Regions from separate parts of the Chromobacterium fluminis genome, predicted to be linked through region 2. Evidence: predicted binding sites of a transcription regulator. Region 2 holds the regulator's gene; the other holds the start of a gene.
The links. The regulator FNR, encoded in region 2, switches genes on or off when oxygen is low (the NO sensors DNR and NnrR bind a similar motif). The targets are predictions, from matches to a motif close to TTGATNNNNATCAA.

Region 1: a site for FNR is predicted at 4,547-4,560, ahead of HA052_RS18285 (quaternary amine ABC transporter ATP-binding protein). Genes of this name have one in related genera too.

What each region holds. Positions count from the first base shown of each region.
Region 1 is NZ_JAAOMA010000029.1:21,658-30,821, forward strand. Features, by position in the region: gene HA052_RS18265 (electron transfer flavoprotein subunit alpha/FixB family protein) at 1-968, shown strand, start outside; gene HA052_RS18270 (electron transfer flavoprotein subunit beta) at 965-1,738, shown strand; gene HA052_RS18275 (aromatic ring-hydroxylating oxygenase subunit alpha) at 1,765-3,051, shown strand; gene HA052_RS18280 (FAD-binding oxidoreductase) at 3,044-4,159, shown strand; gene HA052_RS18285 (quaternary amine ABC transporter ATP-binding protein) at 4,603-5,649, shown strand; gene HA052_RS18290 (ABC transporter permease) at 5,730-6,593, shown strand; gene HA052_RS18295 (GlxA family transcriptional regulator) at 6,712-7,698, shown strand; gene HA052_RS18300 (choline ABC transporter substrate-binding protein) at 7,833-8,771, shown strand; gene fdhA (formaldehyde dehydrogenase, glutathione-independent) at 8,905-9,164, shown strand, end outside.
Region 2 is NZ_JAAOMA010000018.1:21,441-30,604, reverse strand. Features, by position in the region: gene ugpQ (glycerophosphodiester phosphodiesterase) at 1-64, shown strand, start outside; gene HA052_RS13855 (substrate-binding periplasmic protein) at 51-755, opposite strand; gene HA052_RS13850 (methyl-accepting chemotaxis protein) at 762-2,774, opposite strand; gene HA052_RS13845 (alanine/glycine:cation symporter family protein) at 3,339-4,754, shown strand; gene hemN (oxygen-independent coproporphyrinogen III oxidase) at 4,822-6,228, opposite strand; gene fnr (fumarate/nitrate reduction transcriptional regulator Fnr) at 6,338-7,084, shown strand; gene HA052_RS13830 (DUF1853 family protein) at 7,287-8,210, opposite strand; gene HA052_RS13825 (RNA methyltransferase) at 8,200-8,979, opposite strand.

The sequences.
Region 1 (9,164 bases), on a different contig from region 2:
AGCTCAAGCCGCTGCGCAGCGCCGGGCCGTTTGATGGACGGTTGTTGGTGGTGGCGCACGCCGAGCGCGGTCAGCTGGACGAGGCGGCGCGCGAGGCCATCGCCGCCGCCGTCCTGCTGGCCGGCCCGCGCGAGGAGGTGCTGGCGGTCTTGTTCGGCATGGAAGGCTGCGCCGACGCCGAACTGGCGGAACTGGCCTTGGACCGCGCCTTGACGCCGGTCGATCCAGGCTTTGCGCCGGAAGCCAAGCTGGCCTTGTTGCGGCGGCTGTGGCGGCGGGAGCAACCGCGCCATGTGCTGTTCGCCGACCGCGGCGAGGACGCCGATCTGGGCCGGCGCTTTGCCTGCCGCGAGCGTCTGTCGGTGCTGACCGACGTGGTGGAAATCGCCGCCGACGGCGTGCGCCGCCGCCGGCCGGGCGCGGGCTTCAGCGTGCATCCGCGCGCCCAGGCGCTCTTGCTCGCGCGCGGCGTGGCCGACGTTCGCCTGCCCTTCGTCGGGCGGGGGCTGCGGCAGGCTTGCGCGCCGGAGGCGGCGGAGGAGCGGGTGCGGGACCTGGGTGGCGTCGCCAGCCCGGCCTCGCAACTGGCGCTGGAAGAGGCGGACCTGATCCTGGCCGCCGGCAACGGGGTCAGCGATGTGCCGGCCTTCCTGCGGCTGGCGGAATCCATGGGCGCGGCGGTGGGCGCCTCGCGGGTGGCGGTGGACGACGGGCGTTTCCGCCGCGACCAGCAAGTGGGCGCCACCGGCCGCAGCGTGCAGGCCAGCGCCTATCTGGCGCTGGGCATTTCCGGCGCGGTGCAGCACCTGCAAGGCATCAAGGCCTGCCGCCATGTGATTGCGGTCAATCTGGACGCGGCCGCGCCCATGGTCAAGCGCGCGGACCTGAGCGTGATCGACGACTGCCAGTCCTTCATTCACGCCTTGCAGGCCTTGCTGGAGCTTGAGAGCAAGGAGATCGGATCATGAGCGAGATGGCGCTTTCCGCCGGAACGGCGGCGAAAACGGCGGTGCTGGTGGCCCCGGCGCCGCATCCGGTCAGCGGGCGGCCCTGCGCCGGCCCGGGCGATCTGGCGGCGCTGGCGCTGGCGCGCCGGCTGGGCCGCGCCTTTGTCGTCTTGCACGCCGGAGACGCGGACAAGGAGGCGTTGGCCGACTACCTGGCCCAGGGCGCGGCGGCCATCGCCGTGTTGCAGCCGCCGGCGGACAGCGACCCGACGCCGGCGCTGATCGCCGCGCTGGGCGATTTCGAACTGATTCTGTGCGGCGAACGCTCCGGTGGCGGCGAGGCGTCGGCGCTGCTGCCCTATCTATTGGCCGAAGGCCTGGGCCGTCCGCTTTTGCCCGGCGTGCTGTCCTTGACGGAAGAGGGCGGAGAATGGCGGGCGCTGCAAGGCCTGGCCAGGGGACGGCGGCGACGGCTGGCGGCCCAGGCGCCGCTGCTGGCCAGCGTCAAGCCGGACGGCGCAGAGCCGCGCTGGTCCTGGGCCGGCTTGCAACGCGGCGTGGTGACGCGCCGCGCGGCGGCAGGGGAGCCCATGCCCGCGCCCAGGCTGGAGCCGGCGCGGCGCGCCCGGGCGCTGGCGGCGCAGCGCGGCAGCGGCCTGGAGCGTCTGCTGGGGGCGATTGCCGGCGATCACGCGGCCGCCGGGGGGCGCGTCGTAAAACAGGGGGATTCCGTCGAGAAAGCGCAAGTGGTGCTGGATTACCTGCGTCAACATCGGCTCGTCGATTTTTGAGCCGCCCGCCATCAAAGGAGCGAGACATGTCCCACAGCGTCATTCCCTTCCCGGCTGCGACGACGGCCCCGCTGCGCGAACTGCTGGCCCGCCGCCGTCCCGGCTACAGTCTGGAAGCGCCGTTCTACCGCTCGCCGCAGGTGTTCGAGGCCGATCTCGAATACATCTTCCGTCGTCACTGGATCTATGTCGGCGTCAGCGCGGAAATACCCGAACCGGGCGACTACCTGACCGTGGAGCTGGGACGCGACCCCATCCTGATCCTGCGCGACGACGACATGGCCATACGCGCCTTTCACAATGTCTGCCGCCACCGCGGCTCGAGGCTGTGCGCCGAGCGTCAGGGCTCGGTGGGCAATCTGGTCTGCCCCTACCATCAATGGACTTACGATCTGTCCGGCCGGCTGATCTTCGCCGATCACATGGCGGACGGCTTCGATCCCTCGCATCACAGCCTCAAGCCGGTGGCGCTGAAAAATCTGGAAGGGCTGCTGTTCATCTGCCTGGCCGAGCAGCCGCCGGAGGACATCGACGAGATGATGGCGCGGATGACGCCCTATATCGCGCCGCACCGCATCGACGATTGCAAGGTGGCGGCCCAGGTGGACATCGTCGAGGCGGGCAACTGGAAGCTAACCATGGAGAACAACCGCGAGTGCTATCACTGCACCGCCAACCATCCGGAACTGACCGTCTCGCTGTACGCCTACAGCTACGGTTTCTCGCCTCGGGCCGAACAGGCCTCCGGGCTGGCCGACTATCAACGCGTCGTCGCCGAGCACCACGCGCGCTGGGAGGCCGGCGGTTTGCCCTCGGCCGAGATCGAGCGCCTGTCCGAGGTGTCCGGCTTCCGCGCGATGCGCATGCCGCTGGACCGCCAGGGCCAGTCCCAGACCGTGGACACCGGCGCGGCCTGTCGCAAGCTATTGGGCGATCTGCGCGACCCGGCGTCCGGCGGCCTGTCGTTCTGGACCCAGCCCAACTCCTGGCACCATTTCATGGCCGACCACATCGTCACCTTCACCGCCTTGCCGCTGTCGGCGGAAAGCACGCTGGTGCGCACCACCTGGCTGGTGCGCAAGGACGCGGTGGAAGGCGTGGACTACGAGGTGGACAACCTCACCCGGGTATGGAAAGCCACCAATCAGCAGGACCGCCGGCTGGTGGAAGAGTCGCAGCGCGGCATCAACGGCGCCGCCTATCGGCCCGGTCCTTATTCCCCGTACACCGAGGCCTTGGTGGAGAAATTCACCCAGTGGTACGCGCAGCGGCTGGGCGACGGCCTGGAGCGGGAACGGCGCGACCATGAATAGCGCGCCGCCGGCCAGCCCATTGGATTATCTCCCGCCAGCCGCCGACCTGCCGCTGTGGCGGGCCGGCGAGGACAGCCTGCTCGTCTGCGTTCAGGCACGGGAGGAAACCCACGATGTCAAAACCTTTGTGTTCCGCGCCGAGCCGCCGCGCCGCTTCCCTTATCTGCCCGGCCAGTTCATCACGCTGGAACTGGATATCGACGGGGTCGCGGTCAACCGCTGCTACACGCTGTCGTCCACGCCCACCCGGCCGGACCGGGTGTCCATCACCGTCAAGCGCATTCCCGGCGGCGTCGTTTCCTCTTGGCTGCACGAGCATCTGCGCCCAGAAATGGCGCTGCGGGTCCTGGGGCCGGCCGGCGAGTTCAGCTATGCGCGCCACGCCGCTTCGCCCTATCTCTTTCTGTCCGCCGGCAGCGGCATCACTCCGCTGATGTCGATGACCCGGGCGCTGACCGATCTGGCCTCCGGCGCTGACATCCTGTTCGTGCACAGCGCGCGCTCGCCGCGCGACATCGTGTTTCGCAAGGAATTGAGCCTGCTGGCCAGCATCCACTCCACTTTCAGCCAGGCGGTGATTTGCGAACACCGGGCGGGAGAGCCGGATTGGGCCGGCTTGATCGGCCGGCTGGACCGGACGCTGATCGAGCGCATGGCGCCGGATCTGCACGCGCGCCAGGTGTTCTGCTGCGGCCCCGCGCCTTATATGGCCGCGGTGCGCGAGCTGCTGCGCCAGTGCGGTTTCGACATGAGCCGTTATCACGAGGAAAGCTTCAATTTCGCCGAACTCAGCGCGGCGCCGCCGGACGAGGCGGTGCGGACGCCGCAGCCCGGCGTCGAGGGCCGCGGCTTCAATGTGCGTTTCGCCAAAACGGGGGACGATTTGTCGGTGGCGCCGGGGCAGACGGTGCTGGCGGCGGCGCTGGCCAAGGGCATGCGCCTGCCGGCCTCCTGCACCCGCGGCATGTGCGGCAGTTGCAAGAGCCGTCTGCTGGAAGGCCGGGTGGACATGCGGCACCAGGGCGGCATCCGGCCGCGCGAAGTGGAGCAGGGTTATTTCCTGCCTTGCTGCAGCCTGCCCTTGAGCGATCTGGTGGTGGATCGCTGAGCGCCAGTCCAAAGTCTCGCGAGCCAGGGCGAAACAAGGCGAAAACGAGCGAAAAAGCGGCATGTACAAGCGGCATTGCGCGTTTTGAGCGGGTACTCACCATACAACGCTTCACGAAGCGCAGCCGTCTTTGACAGCTTCCGCGCGCGCGTCCGTCGCCTCCCCGTCCTTCACGCCTGCCCGGCCGCGGCCGGCGTTTTTGTTTTTGCCGCCGGCGGCGGATTGCGGTTTTTTTACGACACCGGCCGGCCGGGCCGGAGACGAAAGCCGGCGCTAGATTCGGCGGCCAGGCCTATGCCGGCCGGTTTTGCGCGCGGATGTCGGATTTGGGCGGCTTGGTGTCGGAATACCGTTACTTGGCGCGGCCCTTCCTTTCTATCTTGAACCTTGATTTACATTAAACATTCTTCGAATTGCCAGCGGCCGCGCCGAAGGGAGCCGGGATGCAAACGATCAAGATTGAGGTCAGAAACCTCTACAAGGCGTTCGGCGGCAAGCCGGCGGAAGTGATGTCCCTGCTGCGGGCCGGCGAGAGCAAGGACGACGTGTTTCGGCGCACCGGGGCGGTGGTGGGCGTCAACGACGTGTCGTTCTCGGTGCGCGCCGGCGAAATCTTCGTGCTGATGGGCCTGTCCGGCTCCGGCAAATCCACGCTGATCCGCCTGATCAACCGCTTGCTAGAGCCCAGCGCCGGCCAGATCCTGCTGGACGGCCAGGACTTGACCCGGCTGTCGCCCAGGCAATTGGTGGCCTTGCGCCGCCGCGACATGAGCATGGTGTTCCAGAGCTTCGCGCTGATGCCGCACCGGACAGTGCTGGACAACGCCGCCTTCGGCCTGGAAGTGGCCGGCCTCGGGCGCAAGGCCCGCGAGGCGCGGGCGCGGGAAATGCTGGAGCAAGTGGGGCTGGCCGCCTTCGCCGGCAAATACCCGCATCAACTCTCCGGCGGCATGCAGCAGCGGGTGGGCCTGGTGCGCGCGCTGGCGGTCAATCCCTCGCTGATGCTGATGGACGAGGCCTTCTCGGCGCTGGACCCGCTCAAGCGCGCCGAGTTGCAGGAGCTGCTGCTGCAATTGCAGCGCGAGCAACGCCGCACCATCGTCTTCGTCTCTCATGATCTGGAAGAGGCGCTGCGCATCGGCAGCCGCATCGCCATCATGGAGGGCGGCCGGCTGGTGCAGGTGGGCAGCCCGCGCGAAATCATCGAATGCCCGGCCGACGACTATGTGCGCAACTTCTTCAAGAGCGTGGACACCTCGCGTTATCTGCAGGCAAAGGATCTGATCGAGACCGCGCCGCCGCCGCGCGCGGCGGCCGCTCCTCACGTTGAGCCGTCCTGTAGCCTGTCCGATGTGCTGTTGCGGCTTCAGGGGCTGGCCGAGCCGTTGCAGGTACGCGACGACGACGGCCGCTGCCTGGGCGTGATCACCCCCAGCAGCGTGCTCAACAAGTTGTCCCAGCACCGCCCGAGCGCGGCCGCCCACCACTGAACCCCAACGGGCGTCGCCGGCGCGGGGGCGTGTGGCTCTCGCCGTCCTGAGCGCGCCCGGCGAGACGAGGAGCACGCCGCATGGCCGACACCAGTCCCCAGTCCCCGCTGCCGATAGGCAGTTGGGTCAATCAGATCATCCATTTTCTGCTGGAAAACAACGCCGGCGCCTTCGACGCCGTCGGCGGCGGCATCGACTGGTTCGCCACCCAGGTGGAGGCCTTGTTGCAGGGCGTGCCGCCATGGGCGCTGGCCGGCTTGTTCGCCGGCGTCGGCCTGTGGCGGCTGGGCTGGAAGTTCGCCGTCTTCGTCTGCGCGGCGCTGGGCCTGATCTGGGCCACCGGCTTCTGGAGCCAGACCGTCGCCACGCTGGCGCTGACCTTGTCCGCCACCTGCGTCAGCCTGTTGTTGGGCGTGCCGCTGGGCATCTGCTGCGCGCGCTGGCGGCTGGTCAACGCTCTGGTGCGACCGGCGCTGGATTTCATGCAGACCATGCCGGCTTTCGTTTATCTGATTCCCGCGGCAATGTTCTTCGGACTGGGACGGGTGCCGGGCATCCTGGCCACGGTGGTGTTCGCGGTGCCGCCCGCGGTGCGCCTGACTAGTCTGGGCATCCGTCAGGTGAACCGGGAGCAGGTGGAGGCCGGCAACGCTTTTGGCTGCACCTCGTGGCAATTGCTGTTCAAGGTGCAGCTGCCCATCGCGTTGCCGTCCATCATGGCCGGGGTCAATCAGACCATCATGATGGCGCTGTCCATGGTGATCATCGCCTCCATGGTGGGGGCCGGGGGCCTGGGCAACGATGTCCTGGCCAGCATCCAGCGGCTGGACGTCGGCCTCGGTTTCGAGAGCGGGCTGGCGGTGGTGCTGCTGGCCATCATCCTGGACCGGATCACCGAAAGCTTTGGCCGTGGGCCGGAGGCGGGCGCCGCGGCCGACGGCTGAGAGCGGACCCGGCGGAAACAACGGACAAAACAACGCATACGCAACGGTTTTCAAAGCGGGCTGCGAACCGCTTCGGAGTAGAGCAACCATCCTCGCAACGCACACATTGGAGGTCGTGATGGGACCGCAACAGATCGCCTCGTTGTCGCATATCGCCTTTTTGCTGCTGGATCAGTTCTCCATGATCGCGTTTTCCAATGCGGTGGAGCCGTTGCGCATGGCCAACTACCTGTCGCGCAAGAAGCTGTACCGCTGGAGCCTGCTGTCGGCGGACGGCGAGCCGGTTAGCGCCAGCAACGGCCTGAGCTTGTCGCCGATCTCCGCGCCGGGCCCTCCGCAGCAGTACGATATGCTGATCGTTTGTGGCGGCTGCCAGGTGCGCGAGGCGGCCACCGACAAGGTGCAGGCGCTGATCCGCCGCTTCGCCGCCCAGAGCGTGCCGCTGGGGTCGATTTGCACCGGCACTTTCGCGCTGGCCAGGGCCGGGGTGCTGAACGGCTACCGCTGTGCCATCCATTGGGAAAACTTGTTGTCCATCAGCGAGGAATTCCCCCGCACCCAGTTCACCTCGGACCTGTTTGCCTTGGACCGGGACCGCTTCACCTGTAGCGGCGGCACCGCGCCGCTGGATTTCATGTGTCATCTGATCCGCCACAAAGGCGGCAAGAGCCTGGCGGCCGATGTCTCGGTGCAATTCATCGTGGACCGGCTGCGCGACGACGGCGACCGTCAGCACATCCCGCTGCTGGCGCGCATCGGCACCGGGCACGAGGCCTTGCTGGACGCCGCCTTGTCGATGGAGAGCAATATCGAGAATCCGCGCTCGCTGGAGCATCTGGCGGCGGAGCTGGGCGTGTCGCTGCGCCATCTGGAGCGCTTGTTCAAGCGTTATCTGAGCACCACGCCGGCGCAATACTATCTGGACCTCCGCCTGCGCCGGGCGCGCGAACTGCTGCTGCAAACCAATATGAGCGTGATGGAGGTCACCGTGGCCTGCGGCTTCCTGTCTTCCTCGCATTTTTCCAAGTCCTACCGCGGGCTGTTCGGCTATCCGCCCAGCCGCGAGCGGCAGCAATACCTGGTGGCGGCCGGGGCCATCGCCTGAAAGCCTGTTCAAGGTCTGCCGCGCCTTGTCTCGTTCCAGCTCGCGAGACTTTGAACCGGTGCTGGAAATCTATTGGCGGCGCGGCAGCGGCCGCCGGGCGGACTCTCGCCATCATCGCTGCCCGGGAGGAAGGGATGAATCGATTCAAAGCCATATCCGCGGCGCTGCTGCTGGCCATCGCCGGCAGCGCGGCGGCAGGGGAGCCGGCCGCCTGCCGAAATGTGCGTTTCGCCGATGTCGGCTGGACGGACATCGCGGCCACCACCGGCATGGCCAGCGTAGTGTTGGAGGCCCTGGGCTACCGCCCCAGCGTGACCATGGCCTCGGTGCCCATCGCCTTCTCTGGGCTCAAGAGCCGGCAGATCGACGTGTTCCTCGGATATTGGAGCCCGTCGATGACGCCGCTGATAGCGCCCTATTTGAAAGCGGGCCAGATCAAGGTGTTGGCCGAGCCCAATCTGAGCGGCGCCAAATACACGCTGGCGGTGCCGGACTACGTGGCCGCCGCCGGCCTGCGCGATTTCAAGGACATCGCCCGTTTCAAGGCGCAGCTGGACGGCAAGATCTACGGCATCGAAGCCGGCAACGACGGCAACCGGCTGATCGACGGCATGATCCGCAAGCAACAGTACGGGCTGGGCGGCTTCAAACTGGTGGAGTCCAGCGAGGCCGGCATGCTGGCCGAACTGGAACGCGCGGAGCGGCGGAAGAAATGGATGGTGTTCCTGGCCTGGGAGCCGCACCCGATGAATGTCAGGCACAAGCTGCGTTATCTGTCCGGCGGCGACGCGGTGTTCGGCCCCAATTTCGGCGCGGCCAGGGTATTCACCGCGCTGCCGCCGGATTATGAGGCTCGCTGTCCCAATGTTGGCCGGCTGCTGCGCAATCTGCGCTTCAGCACCGATATGGAAAACCGGGTGATGGGGCCGATCATGGACAAGGTCAGGCCGGAGACCGCGGCGCGGGAATATCTGAAACAGAACCCGGCGGTGCTGACGAGCTGGCTGGAGGGGGTGAATACCTTCGACGGCCGGCCGGGGCTGAGCGTCGTCGGCCAGGCGCTGGCGCGCTGAGAACCTGTTTACGATCGTGGCGCATTTGATCGCAAAGGGGTCGCTTTGACTCAAGGCCGGCGCCGGTTTCTTTCCTAGCATCGGGAGCAGATGCCGCCGGATAACCCGCCGGCGTGGCTGCGAGGAGACGATGATGACAGGCAATCGCGGAGTGGTGTACTTGGCGCCGGGCCAGGTGGAAGTGCGGCCCATACCTTTTCCGGAACTGGCGTCCCCGGCCGGGCGCAAGCTCGGCCATGGCGTCATTCTCAAGGTGCTGAGCACCAATATCTGCGGCTCGGACCAGCATATGGTGCGCGGCCGCACCACGGCGCCGGCAGGCTTGGTGCTGGGGCATGAAATCACCGGCGAGGTGATAGAGACGGGCGGCGATGTGGAAACGCTGCGCATCGG
Region 2 (9,164 bases):
GGCCTGGGGCGTGGATAGCGTCTGCACCGACCGTTTGGATTTGCTGCGGCTTATTTCAGATTGAAGGCTTTGAAGCTGCCGTCCGCCTTCATCGCCAGGATGGCGTGGTTCAGCCGCTGTATGGCGTCGTCGCTCAACTGCGGATGGCAGGCGAAATAGATGTCCGTTTCATTCACCACCAGGGCGACGCGCGGCGTCGCCATTTTCATTTTGTCGGCCAGGCCTTGTATGCCCACGTCCAGCGTGGCCAGCAAGTCGATGCGGCCCAATTGCAGCTTGCGCAGATTGGTTTCCGCGTCCGCGCTCTCGTCCAGCGTCCAGCCCTGCTGCTTTAGCCGGCTGGCCACGGCGGTGCCGCGTACGGCGCCGATGTGGAAGTGCCGGGCCTGTTCCACGCCGCCGAAGTCGCGGGTTTCGTCATTGCGCGCCAGCAGCACCAGCCGCAGGCGGATGACCGGCTCGCTCCAGCGGAACAGCATTTCGCGTTCCGGAAAGCGGGCGGCGGTCAAGCAGGTGTCCGGGGTCTGCTGGACCAACAGCACCGCGCGGGCGGTGGGGTAGGGCGTAAACTTGAACGGCAGGCCGGCGCGCAGGGACAGCGCGCGCATCAGGTCGATGGCGGTGCCGGAGACGTGCTGCTGATCGGCTGAGACTTCGATGATGGGAGGCTGCGGGCTGACCAATATGGTCAGTCCGGCCGCGGCGGCGGGGGCCGAAGCCAGCGCCGCGATCAGCTGTCTCAGCAGGCGCGGCATGAGGGCCTAGACGCTGAAGCGGCCGGCAAGCTGGCCCAGCCGCTGTGATACCGATTGCAGTTCGCCGGCGGTCTGCGCGCTGGCTTCGACGGCGCTGGCGTTGGTTTCCGACATCCGCGCCACGCTCTCCACGTTTTGCGCCAGCGACTGGCTGGCGCTGCTCTGTTCCTTCAGTCCCTGAGTGATTTGATGGATGCTGTCCAGCACCTGGTCCACGCATTGGCGGATGGAGGCGATGCTGGCGCCGGCGTTGCGGGTGTTTTCCTGGCCTTGCATGATGGCGCTCATGCCGGTTTGCATATTGGCGATGGCCTGCTGCGAGGTGCGCTGGATGTCGGAGACGATGGTGCTGATCTCGGTGGTGGATTGCGCGGTGCGTTCCGCCAGTTTGCGCACCTCGTCGGCCACCACGGCGAAGCCGCGGCCTTGTTCGCCGGCGCGCGCGGCTTCAATGGCGGCGTTCAGCGCCAGCAGATTGGTTTGGTCTGCGACATCGCGGATCACATCGACAATGCTGGCGATGGACTCCGATTGCTGGCCCAGAGCGCCTATGGTTTCCGAGGCAGAGGACACGTCGCGCACGATGCTGTCCATGCTGGCGCTGGCGTCGTGGATGATGGCGTTGCCCTCGCTGGATTGGCTGACTGCGGCGCGCGAGAGTTGATTGGCTTGTTCCGATTGCTCGGCGCTGACCATCAGGCTGGTGCTCAGTTGCTCGATCGCCGCCGCCATGCTGGCCGCCGCCTGAGTTTGCTTGGTGCTGCTGTGGGAGACGTTCTGGGCGCTTTGCGCCATCTGGTCCGCGGCCGAATTGACTTCGTGCGAGGTGTCCAGCAGCTGGGTCACGGTGTCGCGCAATTGATCGCGCATCTGGCCGATGGAGGCGAGTAAGCTGCTACGGTCCTGTTCGCGCAACTGGATGCGGGTGCCCAGCTGGCCGGCGGCCAATTGCTCGACCACGCTTTGCACGTAGAAAGGCTCACCGCCCAGTTGCAAGGTGATGGACAGGTAGAGCTGGTGGAACAGGAAGCTGGCCAGCAGCATCGCGGCCAGGCCAATGCCGATGTAAAGATTGCGCTGAGCCTGCATGCGGTCGATGCGGGCTTGCAGCAGGGCTTCCAGGTTTTTCAGCGTCACATCGCTGAAGCGGGAGCCTATCTCTGCGTTTTTCGCCGCCATCCCGCTTAGGGCCAAGGCTGCGCCGGTCTGTCCTGTGATGGCTTTGTCAATGGCGGCGGCCTGGCCTTGATGGAAGGCCGCCAGTGCCTGGGACTCTGCGTTCAGCGCGTTTTTCAGCGCCGGATTGTAGGCCAGCGCCTTGGCCAGGTCGCTGTTCAATCCGTCCAGCGTGCCATTGATCAGCGGGCGCAACTCCACCAAGCGGTCGCGCTCGGCTGGCGTCAGCGCTTGACCGGCCTCCGATTTGGCGGCCCAGGCCAGCGCTTCGCCGACGTAGTTGCTGAGCGCGGGCAGCTTGGCGGTGGCGGCGTCCATCAGATAGTAGCTGTCGATGTCCGGGTCCAGCGTCAGATTGGAGTTGTCGCTGGCGGCGCCGAGCAAGGCGTTGAGTTTGTCCGCCGTACTGTCGAAGCTGGAGATCACTTGGGGCGGCGGGGCCGCGCCGATCCGCGACAGCGTGCCTCGCGCGGCGCCGGCGGCTTTCCAGGCGTCGTCGGTTTGCAAGATGGCGCCGTATTGTTCCTGAGCGCTTTGCAGTTGGTTCCAGCCTTGTTCCAGTTGCGCCTGCGCCGCCGGCAACGCGGCTTTGGCGGCGGCCTCGCCCTGCGCCGCGCGCACGGCCAGGTCCTGCGCCTGCTCCAGCGCGCCCAGCAAATGCTGTAGCGGCTGGATATAGGACACCCCGACTCTTTCCTTTTGCGAAAAGTCGATATTGTCCTGATTGGTTCGATACAGACCGTACACCATATAGAGTAAGGCGACGGCAAAGACCGTGCCGATCAGCGCAAAGCGGCTGGGGTAGCTCAAGCGCTGCATCAGCCTTACCACGGGTGTTGTCATGATTTCGCTCCTGACTGTGGCGGCGACGTCCGCAATGTGGACGTCTGCTTCGCCAGTTCCAGAATAGGCAATTTTCACGGGCTGCGATTGCCGCATGAAATGCGATGGCGTGTCGGATGGTCCGCGCATCAGTTCGTCTCGGGAAAGCGCGTGAGCTTTGTCTTGTCAGGATAGGGTGGATAAGCGGCAATAATGCCTGAGTCATCAAAAATGACTTTGGATTGTTTGGACATTGGGTAAATGTTCGGCTATCCGGAATAGTTAAATGACAAAGGCGTGCTTCGAGGCGGGGGAATGGACGTTTGCGCGGCTTTGGCCGAGATCGCCCGGCATTGCCAGCAATCACTCTATTTTGTTAAATTCGCCGGGTTTTGCATTGAAACAGTCTGACGAAGCCGTGTCCTGAACCCGGCGACCCGACGGTCGCGGGGAACGGTTTCGTCAAGGCCGCAATCTTCAAGCCCGGCGACAAGACCGCGGCGAGGACAACCTTCCAGTCTGCAATCCTTCCGGCGCGCGTCGCCTATTTTCCAGATTGCCACGCTCAGAGCTTTAAGAGGATCCATGGACTTGCTTCATTCGTTTATCAATGCCGCCAATGATGTGATTTGGGGCAAAATGCTGATTGGCCTGTTATTGGCCGTCGGCTTGTATTTCTCGCTGCGCTCCGGTCTGCTGCAGCTGCGGCTTTTTGCGCGCGGCTGGCGCGAGATGATGGGCGGCCGCGGCGGCCACCGCAGCAAGGACGACATCTCGCCGTTCCAGGCCTTCGCCACCGGCCTGGCTAGCCGGGTGGGCACCGGCAACATCGCCGGCGTGGCCATCGCCATCGCTGCCGGCGGACCCGGCGCGGTGTTCTGGATGTGGCTGACCGCCATGCTGGGCATGGCCAGCGCTTTCGCCGAATCAACCTTGGCGCAGCTGTTCAAGACCAATCACCATGACGCCACCTTCCGCGGCGGTCCGGCTTATTACATCCAGAAAGGCCTGGGGCAACGCTGGCTGGGCGTGATCTTCGCCTTATGCCTGATTCTGGCTTTCGGCCTGGTGTTCAACGCGGTGCAGGCCAACTCCATCGTGGCGGCCACCGAGGGCGCCTGGGGCTGGAACCGCTATATGGTGGGCATCGCCCTGGTAGTGATGAGCGCGCCCATCATCTTTGGCGGCGTGCGCTCGGTGGCGCGTGTGGCTGAATGGCTGGTGCCGGTGATGGCGGCCATCTATTTGCTGATGACCTTCTATGTGCTGGCGGTGCATGCCGCCGAGCTGCCCGGTCTGATTGTGTTGATCGTCAAGAGCGCTTTCGGCCTGGAGCAGGCGGCGGGCGGTTTCGCAGGCTACGCCGTGAGTCAGGCGATGATGCTGGGCATCAAGCGCGGTCTGTTTTCCAATGAGGCGGGCATGGGTTCCGCTCCCAACGCGGCCGCGACGGCGACCTCGCGCCATCCGGCAAGCCAGGGCGCGATTCAGATGTTCGGCGTCTTCATCGACACCATGGTGATCTGTACCGCCACGGCTGCCATCATTCTGCTGTCCGGGGTGCATGATCAGGGTTTGAGCGGGGTGGCGCTGACGCAGAAGGCCATCGAGGCCCAGTTTGGTCCGATCGGGGCGTCCTTCCTGGCGGTGGCGATGTTCTTGTTCGCCTTTTCCACCATCATCGGCAATTACGCTTACGCCGAGGGCAATGTCGAATTCATTCGCAGCAATAAGTGGATTTTGTTGGTGTTCCGGCTGATCGTGCTGGCGATGGTAATGTTCGGCGCTGTGGCCAGCTTGCCGCTGGTGTGGGACATGGCCGACTTCGCCATGGGTTTGATGGCCTTGATCAACCTGGTGGCCATTGTATTGTTGTCGCGTTACTTCTTCATCGTGTTGAAGGACTACGAGCGTCAGTTGAAGCAAGGCGAGTCCACTCCTGTGTTCAAGGTGGCGGATTACCCGGAACTGGCGGCCAAGGTGGAAAAAGACATCTGGTAAGCCTATGCCAGGCCCCAACGATAAACAGCCCGCGTCCAGACGCGGGCTGTTTTGTCATGGGGCTGGCTCAAATGGTTTTGGAGTAGCGAGCTTGAGTACGGCGCTCCCGCAGGTGCCGGTCGAAGATCATCGCGATATTGCGGATCAGGAAGCGGCCCTTGGGTTCCACCATGATGAAGTCGCCGTCGAAGGACAGCAGGCCCAGTTGCTGGTATTCGCGGATCTGCGGCAGCTCTTCGGCGAAGTACTCGGCGAAGTTGATGCCGTGAATTTCTTCCAGCGCTTCCACCGACAGCGAGAAACGGCACATCAGGCCCTGGATGATGCTGCGGCGCAGGATATCGTCATTGTCCAGCGTCAGTCCGCGCAGCACCGGCAGATGGCCGCTGTCCAGCGCCGCGTAGTAGCTGTCCAGGTCTTTGGCGCTCTGGCTGTAGCAGGGGCCGACCTTGCCGATGGAGGACACGCCAAGGCCAATCATGTCGCAGTCCGCATGCGTGGAGTAACCCTGGAAATTGCGTTGCAGCCGGCCCTGGCGCAGGGCGGAGGCCAATTCGTCGTCCGGCTTGGCAAAGTGATCCATGCCGATGAACACATAACCGGCATCGGATAGACGTTGCACCGAGTCCTGCAGGATGTCCAGCTTGGTTTCCGGCGACGGCAGATCGGCCTCGTTGATGCGGCGCTGCGGCATGAACACGGTGGGCAGATGGGCGTAGTTGTACAGCGCCAGCCGGTCCGGACCGATGGCGATCACCTTGTCCAGCGTGCGGCGCACCGATTCCCGGCTCTGCAAGGGCAGGCCGTAGATCAGATCGACGCTGACGGACTTGAAGCCGGCGTCGCGCGCCGCCTGGATCACCTCCAGCGTTTCCTCCTCGGATTGCACGCGGTTCACCGCCTGCTGCACCGCGGGCTCGAAGTCCTGGATGCCGACGCTGATGCGGTTGAAGCCGAATTCAGCCAGCTTGAAAATTGTAGCCGCGCTGACTTTGCGCGGGTCTATTTCTATGGAATACTCCCCCTCCTTCAAGAACTCGAAATGAGTCTTGAGCAAGGTCATCAATCGTTCCAGTTGCGCGTCGGACAGGAACGTTGGGGTGCCGCCGCCGAAATGCAGCTGTATCACCTGCTCTCGACGGCCCAGACAGGAGGCGACCATCCGGACTTCCTTTTCCAGGTAGTCCAGATACAAGTCGGCTTTGCCGCTGTCCTTGGTGATGATCTTGTTGCAACCGCAGTAGTAGCAGATAGTGTTGCAAAAAGGTATATGAGCGTACAATGATAAAGGTTTCCGGTTGGCGCCGATGCTGCGCTGCCGTAGCCAGTGGATGTAGTCTCTTTCGGCAAAACCCGGCGTAAAGCGATCCGCTGTCGGGTATGACGTATATCTAGGACCTGTCCCGTCGAGGCGTTCAATCAGAGCGCGGTCGAATTCAAAATGGGCAGGAGAAAATGGGTGGGTGGTCTTCATGTCGTATTTGGATAGCAAAACCTCTGGTGGACTGGTAAATTTGCGGAAATCCTGCGAATTTCGCTTTGATAAGGGTCAAGCTTCATCGCAAGCTTGTACTAAACATGCCATGTCCGATCAGAATCATATCTCTTTGCATAACCTGAAGGTCTCCTGCTCCAACTGCAGCCTGAAGGAACTCTGTCTGCCTGTGGGGCTCAACCGCGAGGAGCTGACCCAGCTTGACGCGGTGATCCGCCAGAGCCGTCGTTTGAAGCGCGGCGAATACCTGTTCCGAAGCGGCGAGGGCTTCCGCTCTCTGTTCGCGGTGCGTACCGGCTTCTTCAAGACCAGCGTGGCCAGCCAGGACGGCCGCGAACAGGTGACCGGCTTCCACATGTCCGGCGAACTGATGGGTTTGGACGGCATTTCCGCCAATGTTCACGGTTGCGACGCCATCGCGCTGGAGGACAGCGAGGTGTGCGAGTTGCCGTTCAGCCGCATGGAGAGCCTGGGTCGCGAAATTCCCACCTTGCAGCACCACTTCTACCGACTGATGAGCCGCGAGATCGTTCGCGATCAAAATGTAATGTTGCTATTGGGCAACATGAAGGCGGAAGAACGTCTAGCCGCTTTCTTGCTCAATTTGTCCCAGCGTCTGTCCACCCGGGGCTTCGCCGCCAATGATTTCATCCTGCGCATGAGCCGCGAGGAAATCGGCAGCTTCCTGGGGTTGAAACTGGAAACCGTCAGCCGCACGCTGTCCAAGTTCCAGCAGCAAGGCTGGATCACGGTAGACCATAAGCATATCCAGCTAGTGATGGTGGATGAGTTGAAGGCGCTGATTTCCGGCTGCGCCCACGCCAACGGCCATTGATTCCGCCGCTTAGGCAGAGTCGTGAAAGACGCAAGAGCGTGTTTACGATCTTGCGAGCTAAGGCGAGACAAGGCGAAAGCGGCTGAGAAAGCGGAATGTACACGTGGTACATGAGCATTTCGAAGCTGGTTTCAACGCCGTATCGCCGACGCGCAGCGGATTGTAAACAGGTTCTTAGGCAAGCCATCGGGCTTGCCTTTTTTCATGGGGACGGCGCGCAGTCGGCGATTTGCCGCAGCAGCCGCGACAAGGGCGCTTCTTGAGGCCATCCGGGCGGCACGGCGAAGCCGCGCGCCACTTCGTGCCAGTCGCCGTCGGGGCCGGGTTGCAGTTCGGCCAGCAGCTGCGGCGCCTCGGCCTGTTCCAGCCGCGCGCGCAGTTCCGCCGCGTCGGCGGTGTGTTCCCGCGAGAGGCGCGCCGGCGCCAGCCAGCTGAGCCTGGGCAGCCAGGCCCAGCGGGAGTCCGCGTTCAACGCAGGCCAGTCGCCGCGCAGCGGCCAGTATTGCCCGTAGAGGGGCAGAGCGCCGGGCGGAGGTTCCGGCGAGGTGTCCAGGGCGTGGAACAGCCAACCGCTGAGCCGGGCGCCGACAGCGCAGCCGTCGAAGCCCGCCGGCAGCGCAGCTTGCGCCGCGGGATGGCGGGACAGGCGCAGCTGGGTCTGCAGCTTATGGGCTTTCAGCGCCCAGGCGTCGCGCAGGCTGGGGCCGGTCAGCGTATCGGCGCTGCGGCCTAGTTGCAGGTAGAACTTGCTGGCGGCTTCCAGATGCAGCGGTTGGCCGTCGAGGCGCAAAAGGAAGTCGAATTCGCCGACGGTGCGGCCGTCCGGACCGCGCACCGGCAGATTGCTGGCGACCAGTTCGATGTGCGGCGCCAAGCGGAACCAGAAGGACAGCAAGCGCTCGGCGTAATGGCCCAGACGGCGGGTGGGCTGGCGCGCCAGCCAGTGCTGCAGCTCGGCCGGATCGGCGTCCAGCGCTTGCAGCAAGGCCGGGCCGTCTGCCCCCAGCAGCCGTTGTGGCGGGATGTCCGCGCCGCTGCGCCAGGGGGAGGGCGCGGAGAGCAGAAAAGCCAGATCGCGCACCGCCGGATGCGCGTAGGGCAGGGTGAACGGCGGCTTATTCGCCATCCGGTCCGGGCGCGTCGCGGCGGACTTCGCCGTCGGCGGCGCGCTGCACCTGTTTGAGGAAGCCGCGCAGGATGTCGATCTCCTCGCGCAGCAGGCCGGCGCGGTTGAACAGAGTGCGCATCCGGCGCATCATCCGCTCGCTGTTGCGGCGGCGGAAATAGCCTATCTTGTCCATGGTCTGTTCCAGATGGCCGCAGAAGCCCTCCACCTCGCCCAGCGCCGCCGCGTCGCTGTCGGCGCGCAGATAATCGACGTCCACGCCGGTGTGGCTGAACAGCTCGTAGGTCATCACCTGCACTGCCATCGCCAGATTCAGCGAGAAATAGTCCGGGTTGCCGGGGATGGTGACCAGACGGTTGCATTGCTCGACTTCTTCGATCGACAGGCCGAAGGTTTCATTGCCGAACACCAGGGCCACTTGTTCGCCGGCGCGCGCGCGCGCCACCAATTCCGGCGTAGTCTGACGCGGTGTGGACAGAGGGGTGGTCAGCTCGCGGCGGCGGCTGGTCAACGCGCAGGCGATGGTGACGTCTTGCAGCGCCTCGGCGAGGCTGGGCACCACGGTGGCCTGTTCGAGAAGATCCACCGCGCCGGAGGCCAGCGTATTGGCTTCGTCGCTGGGAAATACTTTGGGTTCAACCAGATAGAGCCGGCTCAGGCCCATGGTCTTCATCGCTCGGGCGGCGGAGCCGATATTGCCCGGATGGTTGGGGCGAGCCAACACCACGCGAATGTTTTTCAGAAAATCAGGTACTTGGGGTTTATTCATCAGCAGTTTCACATTAAAATAGCCGGCTTATCGAAAAGCCCGCGCGCCGTTATTGCGCGCAAGGCCAGCGCTTGCCGGATGGGCAGGCATGCCGCCTTGCCCGATTGCGCCGGGTTTTTCTTGTTCCTTAACCCAGATTGTTACTAGCAGACGTCGCGTCATGTGGCGGACGTCTGTCATGGTTG